Regions from separate parts of the Bacillus sp. Pc3 genome, predicted to be linked through region 2. Evidence: a T-box and tRNA genes for the amino acid it is inferred to sense, from the RefSeq annotation. Region 2 holds a T-box; the other holds one or more tRNA genes.
What was found. The T-box of region 2 lies ahead of trpS (tryptophan--tRNA ligase). A T-box ahead of a tRNA ligase gene usually reads a tRNA of that ligase, here a tRNA-Trp.
Positions count from the first base shown of each region.

Region 1: it has a tRNA-Trp gene. The T-box ahead of trpS (tryptophan--tRNA ligase) is inferred to sense a tRNA for this amino acid. The anticodon was not compared.

Region 1 covers NZ_CP010406.1:1,205,606-1,208,992, reverse strand. Annotated here, with positions in the region: rRNA gene SB24_RS05485 (23S ribosomal RNA) at 1-664, shown strand, start outside; rRNA gene rrf (5S ribosomal RNA) at 767-882, shown strand; tRNA gene SB24_RS05475 (tRNA-Asn) at 892-966, shown strand; tRNA gene SB24_RS05470 (tRNA-Ser) at 972-1,062, shown strand; tRNA gene SB24_RS05465 (tRNA-Glu) at 1,099-1,170, shown strand; tRNA gene SB24_RS05460 (tRNA-Val) at 1,181-1,256, shown strand; tRNA gene SB24_RS05455 (tRNA-Met) at 1,264-1,340, shown strand; tRNA gene SB24_RS05450 (tRNA-Asp) at 1,348-1,424, shown strand; tRNA gene SB24_RS05445 (tRNA-Phe) at 1,435-1,510, shown strand; tRNA gene SB24_RS05440 (tRNA-Thr) at 1,514-1,586, shown strand; tRNA gene SB24_RS05435 (tRNA-Tyr) at 1,598-1,682, shown strand; tRNA gene SB24_RS05430 (tRNA-Trp) at 1,693-1,766, shown strand; tRNA gene SB24_RS05425 (tRNA-His) at 1,796-1,871, shown strand; tRNA gene SB24_RS05420 (tRNA-Gln) at 1,881-1,952, shown strand; tRNA gene SB24_RS05415 (tRNA-Gly) at 2,006-2,080, shown strand; tRNA gene SB24_RS05410 (tRNA-Cys) at 2,087-2,157, shown strand; tRNA gene SB24_RS05405 (tRNA-Leu) at 2,165-2,253, shown strand; tRNA gene SB24_RS05400 (tRNA-Leu) at 2,499-2,580, shown strand; gene SB24_RS05395 (Na+/H+ antiporter NhaC family protein) at 2,726-3,387, shown strand, end outside.
Region 2 covers NZ_CP010406.1:962,193-965,579, forward strand. Annotated here, with positions in the region: gene SB24_RS04155 (peptide ABC transporter substrate-binding protein) at 1-1,271, opposite strand, end outside; T-box leader at 1,748-1,959, shown strand; gene trpS (tryptophan--tRNA ligase) at 2,015-3,007, shown strand; gene SB24_RS04165 (YjbA family protein) at 3,040-3,387, opposite strand, start outside.

The sequences.
Region 1 (3,387 bases), 240 kb from region 2:
TGGGCAGTTTGACTGGGGCGGTCGCCTCCTAAAAGGTAACGGAGGCGCCCAAAGGTTCCCTCAGAATGGTTGGAAATCATTCGCAGAGTGTAAAGGCACAAGGGAGCTTGACTGCGAGACCTACAAGTCGAGCAGGGACGAAAGTCGGGCTTAGTGATCCGGTGGTTCCGCATGGAAGGGCCATCGCTCAACGGATAAAAGCTACCCCGGGGATAACAGGCTTATCTCCCCCAAGAGTCCACATCGACGGGGAGGTTTGGCACCTCGATGTCGGCTCATCGCATCCTGGGGCTGTAGTCGGTCCCAAGGGTTGGGCTGTTCGCCCATTAAAGCGGTACGCGAGCTGGGTTCAGAACGTCGTGAGACAGTTCGGTCCCTATCCGTCGCGGGCGCAGGAAATTTGAGAGGAGCTGTCCTTAGTACGAGAGGACCGGGATGGACGCACCGCTGGTGTACCAGTTGTTCTGCCAAGGGCATCGCTGGGTAGCTATGTGCGGACGGGATAAGTGCTGAAAGCATCTAAGCATGAAGCCCCCCTCAAGATGAGATTTCCCATTCCGCAAGGAAGTAAGATCCCTGAAAGATGATCAGGTTGATAGGTCTGAGGTGGAAGTGTGGCGACACATGGAGCTGACAGATACTAATCGATCGAGGACTTAACCAATTTGAATGTATGCTTACTGTTATCTAGTTTTGAGAGAATTTTTTTAAAAAAACTCTTGCTTTTTCTGAAATACATAGTATAATAATACATGTCACTAAAATGTCTGGTGATGATGGCGAAGAGGTCACACCCGTTCCCATGCCGAACACGGAAGTTAAGCTCTTCAGCGCCGATGGTAGTCGGGGGTTTCCCCCTGTGAGAGTAGGACATCGCCAGGCAGACTTCATTCCGCAGTAGCTCAGTGGTAGAGCTATCGGCTGTTAACCGATCGGTCGTAGGTTCGAATCCTACCTGCGGAGCCATTTATGGAGAGCTGTCCGAGTGGCCGAAGGAGCACGATTGGAAATCGTGTAGGCGGTAACCCCGTCTCAAGGGTTCGAATCCCTTGCTCTCCGCCACTAATTATCAATACATAACAAACGAAAAAATACCAGGGCCCGTTGGTCAAGCGGTTAAGACACCGCCCTTTCACGGCGGTAACACGGGTTCGAATCCCGTACGGGTCACTTATATGATGGAGGATTAGCTCAGCTGGGAGAGCATCTGCCTTACAAGCAGAGGGTCGGCGGTTCGAGCCCGTCATCCTCCACCATTATCATCGCGGGGTGGAGCAGTTCGGTAGCTCGTCGGGCTCATAACCCGAAGGTCGCAGGTTCAAATCCTGCCCCCGCAACCAAAAAAATGGTCCGGTAGTTCAGTTGGTTAGAATGCCTGCCTGTCACGCAGGAGGTCGCGGGTTCGAGTCCCGTCCGGACCGCCATTTATAAAAAGGCTCGGTAGCTCAGTTGGTAGAGCAACGGACTGAAAATCCGTGTGTCGGCGGTTCGATTCCGTCCCGAGCCACCATTTGCCGGTCTAGCTCAATTGGTAGAGCAACTGACTTGTAATCAGTAGGTTGGGGGTTCAAGTCCTCTGGCCGGCACTCTAAATGATGGAGGGGTAGCGAAGTGGCTAAACGCGGCGGACTGTAAATCCGCTCCCTCAGGGTTCGGCAGTTCGAATCTGCCCCCCTCCACCATTTTATAAATAGGGGCATAGTTTAACGGTAGAACAGAGGTCTCCAAAACCTCCGGTGTGGGTTCGATTCCTACTGCCCCTGCCACTATTTTATTTATTCATCTTCAGATTATGGCGGTTGTGGCGAAGTGGTTAACGCACCAGATTGTGGCTCTGGCACTCGTGGGTTCGATTCCCATCAATCGCCCCATTTTATCATTGGGCTATAGCCAAGCGGTAAGGCAACGGACTTTGACTCCGTCATGCGTTGGTTCGAATCCAGCTAGCCCAGTTGCATTTTTTTAAAAACAACAGCATAAGATGTATTAAGTTCTTTTACATGTTGCGGAAGTAGTTCAGTGGTAGAACATCACCTTGCCAAGGTGGGGGTCGCGGGTTCGAATCCCGTCTTCCGCTCCAAATTACGGCGGCATAGCCAAGTGGTAAGGCAGAGGTCTGCAAAACCTTTATCCCCGGTTCGAATCCGGGTGTCGCCTTTCTATTGCCGGGGTGGTGGAATTGGCAGACACACAGGACTTAAAATCCTGCGGTAGGTGACTACCGTGCCGGTTCAAGTCCGGCCCTCGGCACCAATTTAACTTTGAACGAACTATGTTAAATTGGTCATCAGTTTTCACATTATAAAACATATATGAGAGTGATTTGCATATTGCAGATCACTTTTTTTATATAATAAAAACGTAATGACTATCAATATAAGTTTCTTGCTTGTATCGCATATACTGCATTACCATTTAAAAAACTTTGCTAAAACCGTTGACGTTTTATGAAATACATGTTATATTTATATACGTCGGTTGAACACGACGCATTACATGCCGGTGTGGCGGAATTGGCAGACGCGCACGACTCAAAATCGTGTTCCTTCTGGAGTGCCGGTTCGACCCCGGCCACCGGTATACAAAGGCTTCTACAATATGTAGAAGCCTTTTTTGTTGCATGAAAATATCCTCCAAAGCTTGTGAAAACATGATACCTGCTGATTGTATAAATCCGCTTTTTTCAAAGATACTAACAAGAAGTTCTTTGAAAGAGGTGTTTTTTATGGAAGGGACTTGGGCTTGTCTTATCCCATTTATTCTGGTCATTCCTATTTCAATCATTACAAAGCAAGTGCAGTCCGGTCTGTTTGTCGGTTTGCTGGTCGGAAGCTATCTTTTGCATCCCAGCTTGCTTGGCGGGATTGAACATATGGTTCAATATGTAATCAGCAACATTGTCGTCACCAATAATATTAGAATCATTGTGTTTCTATATTCATATGCCGGCCTTGTAGGGATTATAAAGCTGACCGGCGGGATAAAAGGATTCGTCCATTTGATCAGTAAAAAAGTTAAAACCAAAAAAGGTGCGATGCTGCTTGCATGGCTGTCGACATTTGGCACGTTCAGTGAACCGGACTTTCGCATCGTCACAATTGCACCGATCATGAAAGCTTTAAGCAAGCGTCTGAACCTGTCGAAACAGAAAATTGCGTATGCCATTGAGTTTACGGCAAACCCTGTCATTGCCTTGATTCCGATAGCAACGGCATTTGTCGGCTACATGGTTTCCATTATCGGACAGGCCCTTAAAACGTCAGGAATAGATCAGCCGGCTTACACGGTGTATGTGAAAAGTATTCCCTTCAATTTTTTCTCCATTGTGATTATAGTAGTCGGAATTTATTACTGCTTTTTTAAGAAACAAAAAGCGGACGAAAGCTT
Region 2 (3,387 bases):
GAGTTATCAAGCTCAACTTTGACGCCCAAGTTCTTTTTCCACATTTCCTGTACGGCCTGCGCAATTTTCGCATGCGCGTCATCCGTATTGTAGGACAGTTTGATCGCCGGAAGGTCAGAGGCATTCTTGACGCCTAATTCCTTCAGTCCTTTATTTAAGAATTCTTTAGCTGATTTGACGTCATTGTCTTTGAAATAACCTTTTGTGTTATCCTTGAATCCCTTCATTGACGGCGGCACCGCAGCCATGGCCGGGATCTGTTCGCCCTGCGTTACATTTTTCACGATGGACGAGCGGTCGATCGCATAAGCAAGGGCTTTACGGATGTTGACATTGTTCAGCGGTTTCGCTTCTGTGTTGAATTTGTACCAATACACGCCTGCGATCGGTTCAACGTGAAGAGATCCGTCTTTTTTCAATGTCGGCAGAGATTCAGTCGGAAGCTGGCCGAGCGGCATTCCTGCCCAGTCAAGCTCACCGGCCTGGAATTTTTTCAGTTCGGTGTTGTTATTGTTAATCATCACCATGTTGATTTTCTTCAATTTCACAGCGTCTTTATCCCAATATTGATCGTTCTTTTCGAGCGTGATGGAACCGCTGTGTTTCCAGGCCGTCATTTTGAACGGGCCGTTTGACACATAATTTTCGCCCGCGTTTGTGTTCCAGTTTTTATGTTTTTCCGCGATTTTCTTGTTGATCGGCATATACGTATAGAATGAAGTTAATTGCGTGAAATAAGGTGTCGGGTTATTCAGTTCAACCTTTAATGTTTTGTCATTTACGGCTTTTACGCCTACATCATCAATCTTGCCTTTTCCTGTATTGGCAGCTTCAGCGCCTTTGATATAGTAGAGCTGATAAGCGTATTGTGATTCGTTGTTCGGGTCAAGCGCCCATTTCCACGCATATTCAAAATCCTGCGCCGTCACAGGGTCGCCGTTAGACCATTTCGCACCGTCACGAATCGTAAATGTATAGGTCTTTCCGTCTTTGCTTGTTTCAATTTTAGATGCCATTCCTTCTTCAGGCTCACCTTTGGAGTTTACGCGTGTCAATCCTTCAAAAGTCTGGCGGATTACGCCTCCTGAAACGGAATCATTCGCTAAACCAGGATGCAGTGAGAACGGCTCGGTTTTAATATTGATATTAAGTGAAGTCTGTCCTTTGGTGTCTTTTTTACCGCCGCCTGATCCGCCGCTGAATCCGCCGCACGCACTTAATACAAGCGAGAAGATAAGCATCAAACCTACAATAGACCAACGCTTTTTCATGCACTAACCCCCTAATCAAATTTTTCAGCCTTTACTACTAAATACTCAGAAATATCAGACAAAATAACTTAATATTTTTCTAAACTTTAATTGTGTTCCGTCTTTTCTGATTATTTTATGTAAAGAAGCTGTAACAATAGAGTGAACAAGTTCATTATAATGAAATGAATAATTTATTGCAATACTATTTTCTCAATTTAAAATATTTAAATTTGGTCAGTTTTTCTGTCAAAAAGGTGATACACTTCTATAGTTTAAAGCATGACCTAACTAAATTTTTTTATTGCAATTTCCAGTTCATATTGCTTTTTACATATAATATTCGTTATACGAAATGTTGATATACGTTATCATTTAAGCATTTTCAGTTCTTTTTGAGGATTTCCAGCCCTTAAGCAAACTGGAAATAAGCTTGTATTCCTCTGATGACATTTGGCTATAATTGATTTATAATAGATCAATCAAATACATTTGTTGTGATTGCGATGATGAAGAGTAGTACACATTTTCATCCGTTTGAAGAGAGTCTGCGGTGCTGGGAGCAGGTAACGGGCGATGTGGAATGGACTTCTGAGCAGCTGACCGAACGTTAGTAGGCCCAGCCGGAGCAGCCTCCGTTACCAACGTCTCGAGCGATTCCATTGTAATGGAATAATCAGGGTGGCACCACGGTTCATTCGTCCCTTTTTTCTACGGGAAGAATGGGCTTTTTTTATTATGTTTTAAGAAATGAGGTAAAAACTATGAAGAAAACGATTTTTTCTGGCATTCAGCCGAGCGGTTCCGTTACCCTCGGCAACTACATCGGCGCAATGAAGCAATTTGTTGATTTGCAGCATGACTACAACGGCTACTTCTGTATTGTCGATCAGCATGCGATTACGGTTCCGCAGGATCGGCTTGAGCTGCGGAAGAACATCCGCAATCTCGCGGCTCTTTACCTGGCCGTCGGACTTGATCCCGAGAAAGCGACCCTCTTTATCCAGTCGGAGGTTCCCGCTCATGCCCAGGCGGGGTGGATGCTCCAATGCGTCGCATATATCGGCGAGCTTGAGCGGATGACGCAATTTAAGGATAAGTCAAAGGGCAAAGAAGCCGTCGTGTCCGGACTGTTAACCTATCCGCCGCTGATGGCCGGCGATATTTTACTGTACGGAACGGACCTTGTTCCGGTCGGGGAAGACCAAAAACAGCATCTTGAACTGACCCGCAACCTGGCGGAACGCTTTAATAAAAAATACAATGACATCTTCACGATTCCTGAGGTGAAAATTCCTGAATCAGGCGCGCGCATCATGTCACTGGCTGATCCGCTCAAAAAAATGAGCAAATCAGATCCGAACCAAAAGGCATTCATCACGCTGCTTGATGAACCGAAGCAGCTCGAGAAGAAAATCAAGAGCGCCGTGACTGATTCTGAAGGCATTGTAAAGTATGATAAAGAAAACAAACCGGGCGTTTCTAATCTTTTGACGATCTATTCTATTTTAGGAAACACATCAATTGAAGAATTAGAAGCTAAATATGAAGGCAAAGGGTACGGTGAATTCAAAAGCGATTTAGCCGAAGTCGTTATCGGCGCATTGACACCGATCCAAGAGCGCTACCGTGAATTAATTGAGAGCGACGAACTTGACCGCATTCTCGACGAAGGAGCGGCGCGCGCAAACAAAACGGCCGGCAAAATGGTGAAGAAAATGGAAAACGCCATGGGTCTCGGACGAAAAAGAAGATAAAGAAAAGAGGCGGGAGAATCCCCGCCTCTTTTTTAGTTCACTTTTGATTCCTGCTCCATTTCCCAAAGCTTTTCGAAAAACGGCTGCCCTTTAATCAAATTTTCACAGAACGCAAGATGTTTATCTGACCAGCCTTCAATTGTTTCATTGTAAAGCATGTCCCAAATCTCTTCAAAGCTCATCCGTTTGATCTGCTCGTACATATGCGGATTCCATTCCGTGTACCAATACACAATTTCCGCACGGTTTTTCAACCCTTTCAGCTGGTCGAGCGCCATAAACATCAGCTGCTTGATCTGCCGCTCTTTTCTCGTCAGCCCTCTGACATGCTCCGGCGCCAATGACAAAATGTGATATTCCTTTGAAGACTCCAATTGCGC